3 regions of the Rhodopseudomonas palustris HaA2 genome follow, and region 2 is predicted to be linked to each of the others. Evidence: predicted binding sites of a transcription regulator. Region 2 holds the regulator's gene; each other region holds the start of a gene.
What was found. The regulator LexA, encoded in region 2, represses DNA repair genes until DNA is damaged. The targets are predictions, from matches to a motif close to TGTTCNNNNTGTGTTCNG.

Region 1 (5,158 bases), 2.4 Mb from region 2:
GCTCGCCGCCGCCTGCGGCAACCGCATCCGCGCCCGAATCGAATGGCTGCCGTCGAACGCCGATGTGTTCGTGACGAAGCCCGGCGGCTTCACCGATCTGGTGTCGGCCGCGATCGCCGACATCACCGGCCGCAGCCCCGACCTCAACACCGGCGGCGGCACCTCGGATGCGCGCTTCATCGCCAAATACTGTCCGGTGGTCGAGTTCGGCCTGGTCGGCCAGACCATGCACCAGATCGACGAACGCACGCCCGTGAGCGATCTCGACAAGCTCACCGCGATCTATCGCGGCGTGCTGGAGAGATACTTCAGGTAAACGACCTCTCTTTCGTCATTCCGGGGCGCGCGTAGCGCGAGCCCGGAATCCATACTCACTGTCAGGGGTTATGGATTCCGGGCCTGTGCCGCTGCGCGGCCCATCCCGGAATGACGAACGAGATGTTTGTGACCCTTAGAGCAGCTCTGCTTTTGATGGAATCACCGCCGTCATCCTGAGGTGCCCGCTGGCCGCGCCATGCGCGGCCAGCGGGCCTCGAAGGATGAGCCGCAAGCGCCTTGGCCGCCGCATCCTTCGAGGCTCGCTGCGCTCGCACCTCAGGATGACGACTCCGCATTCGAGAATGCCGCGCCGCTTCAATCAAGCGATGAACAGCTCTAGTACTCAGTAATCCACCTGCACCAGATACAACCCATCCGGCGGCGCCACCGGGCCGCAGGCGGAGCGGCGGCGGGCGGCGAGCGCGGCGGCGAGATCATCCGCCGTCCAGCGGCCTTCGCCGACCCACACCAGGGAGCCGACCATCGAGCGCACCTGGCTGTGCAGATAGGAACGCGCATTGGTGATGATATCGACGGCGTCGCCGTTCCGCACGACGTCGAGCACGTCCAGCGTCTTGGCCGGCGAGGCGGCCTGGCACTCGGTGTCGCGGAACGTCGTGAAGTCGTGCTTGCCGATCAGCACTTGCGCTGCGCGGTGCATCGCGTCGGTGTCGAGTGGCTTCGGCACCCGCCACACTTTGCCGAGCTCGAGCGCGAGATTGGAGCGGCGGTTGACGATGCGATAGCGGTAGTGCCGCCGGATCGCCGAGAACCGCGCCTCGAAATCATCCGCCACGAGTTCGGCGGACAGGACCGCGATCGGATGCGGCCGCACATGGGCGTTGAGCGCGTCGCGCAGCTTGTCGGCGCGGAACGGCTTCGGAATGTCGACATGCGCCACCTGCCCCAGCGCGTGCACGCCCGCATCGGTGCGGCCGGCGCCGTGCACCCGCACCGCTTCGCCGCAGGTCGCCAGCGCCGCCGCCTCCAGCGCGCCCTGCACCGACGGCAACGTCGGCTGCAACTGCCAGCCGCAAAACGGCGCGCCGTCATATTCGATGGTGAGTTTGTAGCGGGGCATGCTTCTCTTGTTTCTGCGACCGCGCGCGGTGCTGGAGCGGGAGCGAAGCCCATCACCACCACGTCATCGCCCGGCTCGACCGGGCGACCCAGTATTGCAGAGCGCTGGTTATCAATCATGAACGCTCTGGGATACTGGGCCACCCGCATGCGCGGGTGGTGACGGCTGTGGGTGGGGCGGCGCCCCGCCTCAGCTTGAACTCACCCGCACGCCCTTCGCGATCGGCGTGCCGCGCAGGAACTCGTCGGCGCTCATCGGCTGCTTGCCGGCGCGCTGCAATTGCAGCACGCGGATCGCGCCGTCGGCGCAGGCGATGGTGAGATCGTCGCCCAGCATCTCGCCCGGAGCGCCGCGACCATCGGCGAGCGCGCAGCGCAGGATCTTGACCCGCACCGCCTCGCCGTCGATCGGCAGTTCGCACCACGCGCCGGGAAACGGCGACAGCCCGTGAATGTGGCGCAGCACCGCCTGCGCCGGCCGGGCGAAATCGATCTTCGCTTCCGCCTTGTCGATCTTGGCCGCGTAGCTGACGCCGTGTTCGCTCTGCCGGGCGAGCTGCAGCCCGCCGCGCTCCAGCGCCGCCATCGCCCGCACCATCAGGTCGGCGCCGAGCCGTGCCAGCGCGTCGTGCAGATCGGTGACGGTCATCGCATCGGTGATGGCGATCCGCTCGGCCATCGCGACGTCGCCGGTGTCGAGGCCGACGTCCATCTTCATCACCATCACGCCCGATTCGGCGTCGCCCGCCATGATGGCGCGGTTGAGCGGCGCGGCGCCGCGCCAGCGCGGCAGCAGCGAGCCGTGCAGATTGTAGCAGCCGAGCTTTGGTGCATCGAGGATCGCCTGCGGCAGGATCATGCCGTAGGCGACCACCACCGCCGCGTCGGCCTCGTGGCTGCGGAATTCGGCCAACGCCTCGTCGGTTCTCAGCGTCTTCGGCGTCAGCACGGGAATCCCGAGCCGCTGCGCCTCCTGCGCCACCGGGCTGTGCTGCAGTTTCATGCCGCGCCCGGCCGGCTTCGGCTCGCGGCTATAGACCGCCGCGATGTCGTGCCCATAGGCCGACAGCGCCAGCAGCGTCGGCACCGCGAAATCGGGCGTGCCCATGAAAACGAGGCGAAGAGGCATGGCGTGAGGTCCCAGGTCTGGGCCGACGAAGGGCCGAGCGCCGCAACGCGTCGGCCGGTCGTCTGCGCGAACGCTCAGACGTATTTGATGCCGCGCTTGGCGGCCTTCTCGAACTTGCGGACGACCATCGCCTTTTTCAGCTTCGAGATATGATCGACGAACAGCACGCCGTTGAGGTGGTCGATCTCGTGCTGGATGCAGGTCGCGAACAGGCCGTCGGCGTCCTCTTCCTTCACCTGACCGTCGAGATCGGTGTAACGAATCCGCACCGTCTTGGGCCGCTCGACCTCGGCGTAGTATTCCGGGATCGACAGGCAGCCTTCCTCGTAGACGTTCAGCTCGGCCGAGGCGCCGACGATCTCCGGATTGATGAAGGCCCGCGGATCGCTCTTGCCGTTGCCCTCTTTGCGCACGATGTCCATCGTGATCAGCCGCACCGGCTCGGCGATCTGAATCGCCGCCAGCCCGATGCCGGGCGCCTCGTACATGCTCTCGAACATGTCGTCCGCGAGCTTGCGGATCTCCGGCGTCACCTCGGCGACGGGCTTGGAGATTTCACGCAGCCGCTTGTCCGGCAGGATGATGATTTCGCGCAGGGCCATGGCGGCGATTTAAGGCGCGCGCGCTTGCGGGTCAATCCGGGACCGACCGGAGGATCTGCCACTTTCGGCGCGGGCCCGCTTAAAGATCTGTTCAGCGTGACGTTCTCTCTTCGTTCGCGAACGCCGGACGATCTGCTACGGTCGCGCCATGAACGAGATTCTGTTCGATCCGGGAGGCGCCCCGGTCAGCGTCGGCATGGCGCTGGTCGGCGCCAGTGCACTGGCGCTGCTGTTGCTGCTGGCTATCGTGCTGGTGATCGCGCGCGGGCTGCAGGGCGGCAACGCCGCGGCGCTGGCGCAGGCCCGCCGCGCCGCCGACCTCGAGCAGCGGCTGTCGGACCTGATCCGGTTCCAGAGCGAGGCCAATGGCCGGGTCGATGCGATGGGCCGGGCGCTGGCGGGGCGGCAGGCCGAGATGGCCCGCGCGGTCAGCGAGCGGCTGGATACGGTGACCCACCGCTTCGGCCAGTCGATGACCCAGTCGACGCGGCACACCATGGAGAGCCTGCAGGCGCTGCACGAGCGGCTCGGCATCATCGACCGCGCGCACGAGAATCTCACCGAACTGACCGACCAGGTGACGACGCTGCGCGACGTGCTGGCCAACAAGCAGGCGCGCGGCGCCTTCGGCCAGGCGCGGATGGAATCGATCGTGCAGGACGGCCTGCCGAAAGGCGGCTACGCGTTCCAATACACGCTGTCGACCGGCAAGCGGCCGGACTGCGTGGTGCTGCTGCCCGACCAGCGGCCACTGTGCATCGACGCCAAGTTTCCGCTCGAGGCGGTGACGGCGCTGCGCGAGGCCCGCAGCGACGAGCAGAAGAAAGCCGCATCGCAGCGGCTGCGGATCGACGTGATGCGGCATGTCGGCGACATCGCCGAGAAATACCTGATCCCCGGCGAGACCCAGGACACCGCGCTGATGTTCGTGCCGTCGGAATCGGTCTATGCGGAGATCCACGACGGCTTCGACGACGTCATCCAGAAGGCCTATCGGGCGCGAATCGTGCTGGTGTCGCCGTCGCTGCTGATGCTGGCGATCCAAGTGATGCAGCAGATCCTGAAAGACGCGCGGATGCGCGATGCCGCCGACCAGATCCGCACCGAAGTGCTGAGCCTCGGCGACGATCTCGCGCGCCTGCGCGAGCGCGTCACCAAGCTGCAGACGCATTTCGGCCAGGTCAACGACGACGTCCGCCAGATTCTCGTCTCGGCCGATAAGATCGAGCGCCGCGCCGCGCGGATCGAGGAACTGGATTTCGCCGCGCCCGCCGCAGCGGCGCCGGCACCGACATCGGCCGACGAGGCGCCGCTCGCGCCGGACCGCGATCTGTTCGCCTCGCGCGCCTTCAAAATCGACGAGGTCGCGTCGGGCTGAAGCCGCGCCTCACGAGACGGCTGCGGCGTTGCGCGCGCGTGCGCCGCGGCTGATTACTTCCGCTTGTCGGCGAGAAACGCCTCGACCTCGGCGCGGTCCGGGCAGGCGAAGGCGCCGCCGGGCCTGGTGCATTTCAGCGCGGCCGCGGCGGAGGCGAAGCGCAGCGCGCTCGGAATGTCCTGGCCCTCGCTGAACGCCACCGCGAAGCCGCCGTGGAAGATGTCGCCGGCGCCGAGCGTGTCGACGACGTGCACCGGGAACGCCGGGGTCTGCTGAAATTGTTTGTCGGCGTCGAGCCACAGCGTCCCCTTCGGGCCGCGGGTGACGGCCACGAAGGCATGCGTCAGCTTCGCCACCTTGGTCAGCGCGGCTTCGTCGTCGGCGACGCCGGCGGTGGCGTGCAGCGCTTCGGCCGAAAAGATCAGATGCGACGACGCCGTCAGCAGGCCCTCGTTCATCGCCATCGCGCTGTCGATATCGACCACCACCGGAATCCCGCGCCTGGTCGCCTCGGCGCACAGCGGCGTGGCGAAGCCGGCGCAGCGGCTCTCGATCATGATGGCGTCGCAGTTCTCGAGCAGCGCATCGGCGTCCGGCAACGCGACGTTCCACAGTCGCGGATCACGGAAGGTGACGATGGTGCGCTCGCCG
Region 2 (5,158 bases):
GCATCCGGTGCTGGCCAAGCCGGTGCAGGCGGCGACGCTCAAGGGGTTCGTCGAGGCCCGCGAGGAGCGCGAGCGCACCGACCGCTTCGTGCTGCGCGTCACCGAGATGGACACGGCTGGCCGCGCGCCCGCCTTGCATCGCGTGCGGGTGTCGGTGCGCAAGGGCGCTGCGCCTTCTGTCGGCAGCTTCGTGGCGTTGAAGGCGCGGCTGCTGCCGCCGCTGTCGCCGCTGCGGCCGGGCGCTTACGATTTCGGCCGCGATCTGTATTTCCAGGGCATCGCCGCCTCGGGCTTTGTGCTCGGCGCGATCACCACGCAGGACCCGCCGGCCGATGGCGGCTGGCGGTTGCGCTATGCGGCGATCATGCAGGGGTTGCGCGATGCGATCGACGCGCGGATCCGTCTCGCGCTCGACGGCGACCAGCGCGCGATCGCCACCGCGCTGATCACCGGCCGACGCGACGCGATCTCGACGCCGGTCAACGACGCGATGTTCGTCTCCGGGCTCGGCCACGTGCTGTCGATCTCCGGCTATCACATGGCGGTGGTGGCCGGGGTGGTGTTCTTTGCGGTGCGCGCGGCTCTGGCGCTGATCCCGGCGCTGACGGTGACGTTTCCGATCAAGAAGGTCGCGGCTGCCGCGGCGCTCGCCGCCGCTGCGTTCTATCTGCTGCTGTCCGGCGCCGAAGTCGCGACCCAGCGCTCGTTCCTGATGACGGCCGTGGTACTGGTGGCGGTGATGGTCGATCGCCGCGCCATCACGTTTCGCACGTTGGCGATCGCCGCTTTGGTGGTGCTGCTGATCGCGCCGGAAGCGCTGGTGCATCCGAGCTTCCAGATGTCGTTCGCGGCGACGCTGGGGTTGGTCGCATTGGTGCAGATCGGCATGCCGGCGCTGTTCGCGACAGCAGACAGTTCGACGACGGCGCGCGCGGCGCTGTGGGGCGGCCGCGAGATCGCGATGCTGGCGCTGGCGTCGCTGGTCGCGGGGCTCGCGACCACGCCCTATGCGGCCTATCACTTCCACCGCGTCACGCCCTATGGGGTGATCGCCAATCTGCTGGCGATGCCCGTCGTGTCGGTCGTGGTGATGCCGGCGGGCCTGCTCGGGCTGGCGGCAATGCCGTTCGGCCTCGACGGGGTGTTCTGGCGTATCATGGAGATCGGCATCGACTGGATGATCGTGGTGGCGCTGTGGGTGGCGGCGTTGCCGGGCGCAATCGGGCGGATCGCGGCGTTCGGCACCGGGCCGCTGCTGCTGGCGTCGCTCGGCATCGTCCTGCTCGGGCTGTTGCGCACGCCGCTGCGCTATGGCGGGCTGGCATTGCTGGCGTTTGCAACCGGCTGGGCGCTGCTGACGCCGCAACCGGACATCCTGATCGCCGGCGACGGCCGGCAGGTCGCGCTGCGCGGGCCCGATGGCCGGCTGCGGCTGATGCAGAGCGGCGGCGACAGTTTCAGGGTCAAGCAGTGGCTGGCTGCCGACGCCGACCCTCGTGCGGTCGATGCGGCCTCGCTGCGCGAGGGGGTGTCGTGCGACGCCGATGGCTGCGTCGCGGCGCTGGCTGATGGCGGGTTGGTGGCGCTGTCGTTCCGCGCCGATGGCATCGGTGATGATTGCGCGCGCGCAAAATTGGTCATAGCGCTGGCGCAGCCGCCGCCGGACTGCGCGGCGCGTCTGATCAGCACGGAGATGCTCGCGGGCAGCGCCGCGCTGGCGCTGCGGCGACATCCAGCCGGGGACGGCGAATTCGTGACCGAGGCGGTTCGGCCGATAGCGCGCGACCGGCCGTGGTTGCCCGCGCCGGCCGTTGCCGCCGGGGATCCGCCGGGCGTCGCGCCGCCGCAGCGGGCGGGTCCACGTCCCGCACCGGTCGATGCCACGCCGGCGCCGTTGGATCAGCACGACGAGGACTGAGCCCGCGGCGTGACGGCGCGTGGCTCAGTAAGGCGCGTGGCTCAGTATTTGCGATACAGACCGATCAGCTTGCCCTGGATCCGCACCCGGTTGGGCGGCAGGATACGGACCTCGTAGGCGGAATTGGCAGGCTCCAGCGCGATCGATGCGCCGCGGCGGCGGAAGCGCTTCAGCGTCGCTTCCTCCTCGTCGATCAGCGCCACCACGATGTCGCCGGTGTCGGCGCTCTCGTTGCGCTGGATCAGCGCCATGTCGCCGTCGAGGATGCCGGCATCCATCATCGAATCGCCGCGCACTTCGAGCGCGTAGTGCTCGCCGGAACCGAGCATGTCCGGCGGCACGCTGATGGTGTGACTGCGGGTCTGCAGCGCCTCGATCGGCGTGCCGGCGGCGATCCGGCCCATCACCGGCACCGCGACGTTGCGATCGGAGTCGTCTTCGGCATGCTGCGGGCTCGGCGGCCGCACCTTGCCGAGATTGCCTTCGATCACGCTGGGGGTGAAACCGCGGCGAGCGCCGCTATTGCCGCCGAGGTCGGGCAGCTTGATCACCTCGATGGCACGGGCGCGGTTGGGCAGGCGGCGGATGAAGCCACGCTCTTCCAGCGCCGTGATCAGGCGGTGAATGCCCGATTTGGAACGCAGGTCGAGCGCATCCTTCATCTCGTCGAACGAGGGGGGAACGCCGGCTTCTTTCAGCCGCTCGTTGATGAATTTCAGAAGCTCGAATTGTTTACGCGTCAGCATCTCGATCATTCCCCACGTCTGGCGACGATCGCCGTGTCGTCGTGCCGTCCGTTCATCGCGCCATGAAGACAGTCGGGCGAGGCGCAACTACTCGAAACAAATCATGAACGGACACTATATGTTCAGTATGTGTTCCGCAACCTCTTAATTTGAGGTCAACAAATGCGCAGATCGCTATTCCGGAAGCTTAAGGATGAGACATTGCGAGCCAGCCGCGGCCGCCGGCGCGAACGGCGGGCGAACGATCAGCGCCTGCGCTGCAGATAGCCGCGCCAGCAGCGACGAATCCTGGCGGTCGACCGGCGTCGCCAGCCATTGTCCGTCGTCGCGCAGCGCCAGACGGGCGCGCAGATAGTCCTCGCGCTGGTCGTTGGCGGTAAGGGCGGCGCCGAGCAGCGCCGGCTGGCGGCGGTGCATCGATTCGCGGATCCCGCAAAGCGCCCGGATCAGCGGCACCATGAACAGGAAGGCGCAGACATAGGAGGATACCGGATTGCCGGGCAGGCCGATCACCCGCATCGGGCCGAGCCGGCCGTGCATCATCGGCTTGCCCGGCCGCATCGCGATCTTCCAGAACGCAATGTCGGTGCCCTCGGCTTCCAGCGACGACTTGACCAGATCGTGGTCCCCGGCCGAGGCGCCGCCAGTGGTGACCAGCAGGTCGACCCCGAGGTCGCGCGCACGCGCGATCGCCGCGCGGGTGGCCTCGATGGTATCGGCGGCGATGCCGAGGTCGATCACCTCGGCGCCCTCGCTGCGCGCCAAGGCCCGCAGCGCATAGCCGTTGGAATAGACGATCTGGCCGGGGCCGAGTGCCGCGCCCGGCATCACCAGCTCGTCGCCGGTGGCGAGCATGGCGACGCGCGGCCGGCGATGCACCGGCAGCATGGGGTGGTTCATGCCGGCGGCGAGTGCGAGGTCGCGGTCGCTGAGCCGATCGCCCGCGCGCAGCAACACTTCGCCGGCGGTGAAGTCGATCCCGGCGGGGCGGATGTGGCGGCCGGGCCGGGTGGCTTCGGTAACCGTCACCTGATCGCTATCGCGGACCGTGTCTTCCTGGATCACCACGGTATCGGCGCCGTCGGGGATCACGCCGCCGGTGAAGATCCGCAGCGCTTGCCCCGGGCCGATCGATTGCTCGGCCGGCCGACCCGCGGCGATCTCGCCGATTACGGTGAGGCGCGCCGGCGCAACCGCGACATCGGCAGCGCGCACCGCATAGCCGTCCATCGCCGACATCGGCTGCGGCGGCTGCGTCCGCAGCGCCGCCAGGTCGCGCGCCAGCACGCGGCCATGTGCGTCGTCGAGCGCCACCATCTCCTCGGGCAGCCCGGCGGCGCCATCCAGCACGGCGGCAAGGGCATCAGCGACCGGCATCAGCGCCATCGGTTCGCTCCGGGGCTGGCGGCGGACCGATCCGGTCCGGCAAGGCGAGGGTGGCGTGTCATGAAAACGGCTTTAGGTGCCTCGCGACGCTTGCGCAAGATCCTCAGCGTGGTCCGCCGGCCCCGCTGCCGCGTGGTTCAAACGAAATCCTAATTGTGGGAACTGCAGCGCGAGCGGTAGGACGGGAAGGTCGGAGAGGTTTGGGTCCGGCGGACAGCTTGGAGTGCGCAGATGGGCGACGACTTTGCGAAATGGCTGCTGCGGATCGTCGGCGTGATCGGGTTGATTGCGTTCGGAACCACCTATGCGATCCGGCACGACTGGAGTCGCGGCTGGATGCCGTCCGCCAATCCGGATTACGCGCCGCCGCCCGTGAGCGCGCCTGAGACGGCGGCACCCGTCGCGCCGGCTGCTCCGGCCGCGCAGGCAACGGCGCCAGCGGCCCCGCCTGCCGCCGCAACGGCGCCGTCTGCAGCCGCACCGGCTGCCGCCCGCGCCTATGTGCCGTGCCAGCCGATCGGCCGTACCGCTCGGGGCGAACTGGTGTATTCGATGGATTGCCGGACGCCGCCGGCGCAATAGGCCGCGCCGTTACGCGCGATCGGATGCGGCGGCACCGCCGGTGTCATCCTTCGCCAGCACCATCACCGGCAGATACACCTGCGCAAATTCCGGCGGCAGGCGGCGCGGGCGGCCGCTCGATAGTTCGATGCAGACGAGCTGCCAGCGGCCGCGCATCACGGTGGCGCGGTCGCGCAGCCGGATCAACTGGAAGCGGCGCTCCATCAGGAGCTTGCCGTCGCTGCCATAGACCCAGGTGCCGAGCAGCAGTTCGTCGCCCAGATGGCTCGGCAGCAGGTAGTCGTATTCGCCGCGGCGGATCGCCATGGCGCGATCGATCCGCTGCCAGTCGGCGAGCGCCAGACCAAGCGCTTCGGAATGCGCCCAGCCGACGCTGTCGCACCAGCGTACATAGACCGAATTATTGGTGTGGTTGAGGCCGTCGATGTCGGCCTCTCCCGGCACCATTCTCAGCGTGAACGGGTTCGGGTGGTCCCAGTCGAGGTCGGTGGCGTCGCCGGTCATCGCAATTGTCAGTACTCGTTCG
Region 3 (5,158 bases), 2.6 Mb from region 2:
CATGTTGTCGATGGTGTTCTGCAGCACCCCGGCGATGCGGCTGCGCTCTTCCGCCTCCTCGGCGAGGGCGATCGCTTTGCGCTCGGCTTCGCGGGTCATCTGTGAAAAGGCTTCGGCCAGCAGCTTGATCTCCTGGCCGCCGCCGGGAGCGAGCTCCAATTTTTCGCCGCGCGCGAACGCCTGAACCGAGCGGGTGATGCGGACCAGCGGCCGGGTCAGCGACTTCGCCAGCGGAAACGCCATCAGCATCGCCACCAGCACCGCGACCGCACCGCCCGTCAGCGTCGAATTGCGGACCGCCGTCTGCACCGAGGTCAGGGATTGATACGGCCGCATCTCGATCACGCCGATCGTCGGACCGTCGGCGAGACGCACCCAGCCCCAGCCGGCGCCGAAGCGTTGCCCGGTGCGATCCTCGATCACGCGCGGGGTGGTGTCCTTGCCGTCGAGCAGTGCCGCGAATGCCGGGAAATCATCCTGGACGCGGCTGGGCCTGCCGAAATCGAAGCCGAATTCGCGCGAGCGGTCGGGATGCAGCAGATAGTCGCCGGCGTCGTTGACGATGTAGGTCAGGTTGCCGACGACGACGCTGTTTCGGACCCGCTCGAACAGCGCGCCGAGATTGGTGTTGATCACCAGCACGCCGAGCCGCGTGCCGTCGCCGGCATCGATCGGCGCCATGATGCGCACGGTGGGGACGTGGGGAATTTCCAGTCCGGTCGCCGTCTTGTTCAGTTCGATCCGGGAGATCGCCACCTCGCCGGGTGGCAGCGCCATGCCTTGCTTGAAATAGCCGCGGTCGCCGCGTCGCGTCAGCTGCGCCGCCGGTGTCGCGCGGATCGTGCCGTTCGGGCCCAGTCGGTCGACCCGCACCAGTTCGCGGCCGCCGTCATCGGGCCCGAGGATGCGCAGGATGGCGGAGTTCGGCTTCCCGGCCATTTCCGCGGCGAACCGATCCTCGATTCGCCGACGCCAGTCGGGGGTCGCCTCGCCGGCGCGGTCGCGGTTGGCGAGCAGATCGCGGAGGGTCGTGGAGGCCTGCGCACTGACCGCGTCCGCGCGCGTGCCGCGCAGATACGCATCCATCAGCAGCGCATGAAGCTGCGAGCGCGTCTGCAATTGCAGCAAGGCGCGGGGCATCACCAATTCGACGATGCTGCGGTAGTTCAAAAAGCCGAGGACCGCCGTGGTCACCAGGACCAGCGCCACCATCGCCAGCGTCAGGCGGGTCGAGAGCTTCATCGCGGCCTCTGCGAGGCGGGGGCATTGCCGTCGCCGTCAAACCGGACCGGCGTCCCCCTCGGGACATGGTGATCAGTCCGACCAGGCGGGGTGACTGCCCAAGCTATTGCTTGTGTCCGCCCGACCCGTCACCTCGGAACACTACGTGATTCGTCTCGGGATGCGGTTCTGTGGGATTCGACCGGTAAATCCGGCGCTGTCGGCGCTAGGCAGCTTCGCCGGCGACGCTCGACCATCCGACGATGGGATGAGACATGTCGACATGCGAAAACAGCCGGGTCTTTCAACCCGGCCGTCCGCAGATGTCGAAATGCCGAATCGGCGGCCGATCAGCTCGCGGCTGCGGCCGGCTCGGCGGCCTTCTTCTTGGCGATCGCGCGCTTCAGCTCGGCCGCCTTCGGCGACAGTTCGGCGACGCTGGCCTTGAGCAGGAAGGCATCGAGGCCGCCGCGATGATCGACGCTCTTCAGCGCATTGGTCGACACCCGCAGCCGCACCGGGCGGCCGAGCGCGTCCGACAGGAAGGTGACGTTGACCAGATTGGGCAGAAAGCGCCGCTTGGTCTTGATATTCGAATGGCTGACCTTGTGGCCGGTCTGGACACCCTTGGCGGTCAGTTCGCAGCGCCGGGACATGGCGAAAATCCTCTGTCATCCCCGCCAGCCCACGGGCAGGCGCGGGGGGTCTATCGACGTCCATTTCAGGAACCGCGGACGTATAGGCGGCCACGCGTCCAGCGTCAAGCTGGCGCCGCCTCCGCGGTCGATTTTGGCGCGCCATGGAACTCACGATCGCGCCTTTCAGGCATTGATTTGCCATGGCCGCACAACGTTCTACAACCATATAAACGACGCATTCGGTTCCGAAACCTTGGTTCGGATCGGCGCGCGGATTTGAGTTCGGCTGAACCCCCGCGCCCGCAGGCAGGACCCCCCTTCGTGAACATTCCCGTCAGCTTCGCAACTCGTCGGACGGCCATCGCGGCGCTGCTGCGGTCCCGCTGGTCGGCAGGTGTTCTGGCTGCCGTGCTGGCGAGCGGGCTGGCGGCCGCGAGCCCGGCCGCGGCCCAGGGCAAGCTCGACGCCCGCTATGAAGCCACGCTGGCGGGGATCGAGGTCGGCAAGGGCGCCTGGGTGATCGAGGTCACCGACGATGGCTACGCCGCCGCCGCCAATGGCGCGACGTCGGGCGTGATGCAGGCGTTTTCGCGCGGCCATGGCAGCGGCGAAGCGCAGGGGCGCATCGTCAACGGCCAGTTCGCGCCGATGAACTACATGGCGATCACCGCCAGCGCCAAGAAGATCGAGACCATCCGGATCACGCTGGCGAACGGCAACGTCAAGGAGTCCTCGATCGAGCCGGAGCAGCCGCCGGATGCCGATCGGATTCCGGTCACCGATGCGCACCGCCGCGGCGTGGTCGATCCGATGACCGGCTCGTTCCTCCGCGTGCCCGGCACCGGCGACCTGATGAGCCCGGAGTCGTGCCGGGTCTCGACGCCGATCTTCGACGGCCGGATGCGCTACGATCTGCGGCTGGACTACAAGCGCACCGAAATGGTCAAGGCCGAGAAGGGCTATCAGGGCCCGGTGCTGGTCTGCGGCGTCTACTTCACGCCCGTGTCCGGTTACATCCCCGATCGCGCTGCGATCAAATATCTGACGGAGCAGCGCAACATGGAGGTCTGGCTGGCGCCGATCGCCGGGACGCGGGTGCTGGTGCCGTTCCGGATGAAGATTCCGACCCCGCTCGGCAATGCCGTGCTGCAGGCGACCCAGTTCGTCACCACCGCGACCCCGCCGAAATCCGCCGCGTCGCGGACCCAATAGGCCTGCGGCGGTCGCGCGACCGTGCGAGTCGAATCCTGTTGACTCGCGGCGGAATCGCGGAACGCATGGCAACGGAGGCGAAGTCCGACGGCCGGTATGATAATCTTCCGAAATTCACGTATCTTGTGGCGCAGATCGCTCCCGACGCGAGATGTTGCGGCAAGGCAGGGTGGACCTCGGTGAGTCTGCGATTCGGCCGCGTTTCGTTCCGGACTCGTTCCAGACCTTAACCAGCGTTCGCCGCGGCGTCGCAATGTGACACACACCTGACCGCGGCGACGCAGAAATCCAGCCAATATGCCTCACTCGTTCTCTGCGCCGTTTACCAATGCGCCGTTTACCAATGACCGGGCGCCCGGCGCCGGCGTCACCGCGGTGCTCGGCCCCACCAATACCGGCAAGACCCATCTGGCGATCGAGCGGATGGTGGCGCATCCGTCCGGCCTGATCGGCTTGCCGCTGCGGCTGCTGGCGCGGGAGGTCTACAACAAGATCGTCGACCGGGTCGGTCCGGACGCGGTGGCGCTGGTCACCGGCGAGGAAAAGATCAAGCCGCCGAAGGCGCGGTTCTGGGTGTCGACGGTCGAGGCGATGCCGCGGGATCTCGACGTGTCGTTTCTCGCGGTGGACGAGGTGCAGATCGCCGCCGATCTGGAGCGCGGCCATGTCTTCACCGATCGGCTGCTGCGCCGGCGCGGCCGCGACGAGACGCTGCTGCTCGGCGCCGCGACGATGCGGCCGATCATCGAGCGGCTGTTGCCCGGCGCCAGCATCGTCACCCGGCCGCGGCTGTCGCAGCTCGAATTCGCCGGCGACCGCAAGCTGACGCGGCAACCGCGCCGCACCGCGATCGTGGCGTTCTCGGCCGACGAGGTCTACGCCATCGCCGAGCTGATCAAGCGTCAGCACGGTGGCGCCGCGGTGGTGCTGGGCTCGCTGTCGCCGCGCACCCGCAATGCCCAGGTGGCGATGTTTCAGTCCGGCGACGTCGATTATCTGGTCGCCACCGACGCGATCGGAATGGGGCTCAATCTCGACGTCGACCATGTCGCGTTCGCCTCCGACCGCAAATTCGACGGCTATCAGTTTCGCCGCCTCAACCCGTCCGAATTCGCCCAGATCGCCGGCCGCGCCGGCCGCGCCACCCGCGACGGCACTTTCGGCACCACGGGGCGCTGCGCCCCGTTCGAGCCCGAACTCGTCAACGCCTTGCAGAACCACACCTTTGATACGGTGAAGACGCTGCAATGGCGGAATTCCACGCTGGATTTCGCCTCGGTGGCCGGGCTGCAGGTGTCGCTCGCCGAGACGCCGCGACACGATGCGCTGACGCGCGCGCCGGTCGCCGAGGACGTTCGGGTGCTCGATCACGCCGCCCGCGACGCCGAGGTGCGCGAGATGGCGCATGGCGCCGCCGCCGTGGAGCGGCTATGGGACGTCTGCCAGGTTCCGGACTATCGCAAGATTGCGCCGGCGGCCCACGCCGAGCTGGTGACGACGCTGTACCGGTTCTTGATGCGAAAGGGCCGGATTCCGGATGAATGGTTCGCCGCGCAGGTCGAGCAGGCCAACCGGATCGACGGCGGCATCGACACGTTGTCGGCACGGATCGCGCAGATCCGGACATGGACTTTCGTCGCCAACCGGGCCGACTGGCTGGCCGATCCTGAACACTGGCAAGGCATTTCGCGCGACATCGAAAATAAATTGTCAGATGCCCTCCACGAACGCCTCACGGAGCGTTTCGTAGATCGTCGGACCAGTGTATTGATGCGCCGCCTGCGGGAAAACACGATGTTGAATACGGAAATTGGTAAGACCGGCGAGGTGATCGTCGAAGGGCATGTGATCGGTCGTCTCGACGGCTTCACATTCGCGCCCGACGCCGCCGAAGCGGGATCCGACGCGAAGGCCTTGCAGGCGACTGCGCAGAAGGCTCTGGCCGGCGAGATCGAGTCCCGCGCCGAGAAGCTCTCCAACGCGCCCGACGAGCAATTCGTGCTGACGTCGGACGGCACCGTGCGCTGGACCGGCGACGCGGTGGCGCGTCTGGTCGGCTCCGACGACGTGCTGCGGCCGCGGCTGCG

Region 1: the regulator LexA is predicted to act here: its motif matches at 3,230-3,247, upstream of RPB_RS03425 (DNA recombination protein RmuC).
Region 3: the regulator LexA is predicted to act here: its motif matches at 3,276-3,293, upstream of RPB_RS02775 (helicase-related protein).

What each region holds. Positions count from the first base shown of each region.
Region 1 covers NC_007778.1:755,792-760,949, reverse strand. Annotated here, with positions in the region: gene dapE (succinyl-diaminopimelate desuccinylase) at 1-316, shown strand, start outside; gene truA (tRNA pseudouridine(38-40) synthase TruA) at 662-1,399, opposite strand; gene fmt (methionyl-tRNA formyltransferase) at 1,589-2,527, opposite strand; gene def (peptide deformylase) at 2,602-3,129, opposite strand; gene RPB_RS03425 (DNA recombination protein RmuC) at 3,278-4,507, shown strand; gene RPB_RS03420 (sugar kinase) at 4,561-5,158, opposite strand, start outside.
Region 2 covers NC_007778.1:3,197,150-3,202,307, reverse strand. Annotated here, with positions in the region: gene RPB_RS14155 (ComEC/Rec2 family competence protein) at 1-1,918, shown strand, start outside; gene lexA (transcriptional repressor LexA) at 1,960-2,664, opposite strand; gene RPB_RS14145 (molybdopterin molybdotransferase MoeA) at 2,839-4,050, opposite strand; gene RPB_RS14140 (hypothetical protein) at 4,282-4,632, shown strand; gene RPB_RS14135 (acyl-CoA thioesterase) at 4,642-5,136, opposite strand.
Region 3 covers NC_007778.1:612,463-617,620, forward strand. Annotated here, with positions in the region: gene RPB_RS02760 (PAS domain S-box protein) at 1-1,242, opposite strand, end outside; gene rpmB (50S ribosomal protein L28) at 1,572-1,877, opposite strand; gene RPB_RS02770 (DUF3108 domain-containing protein) at 2,181-3,071, shown strand; gene RPB_RS02775 (helicase-related protein) at 3,369-5,158, shown strand, end outside.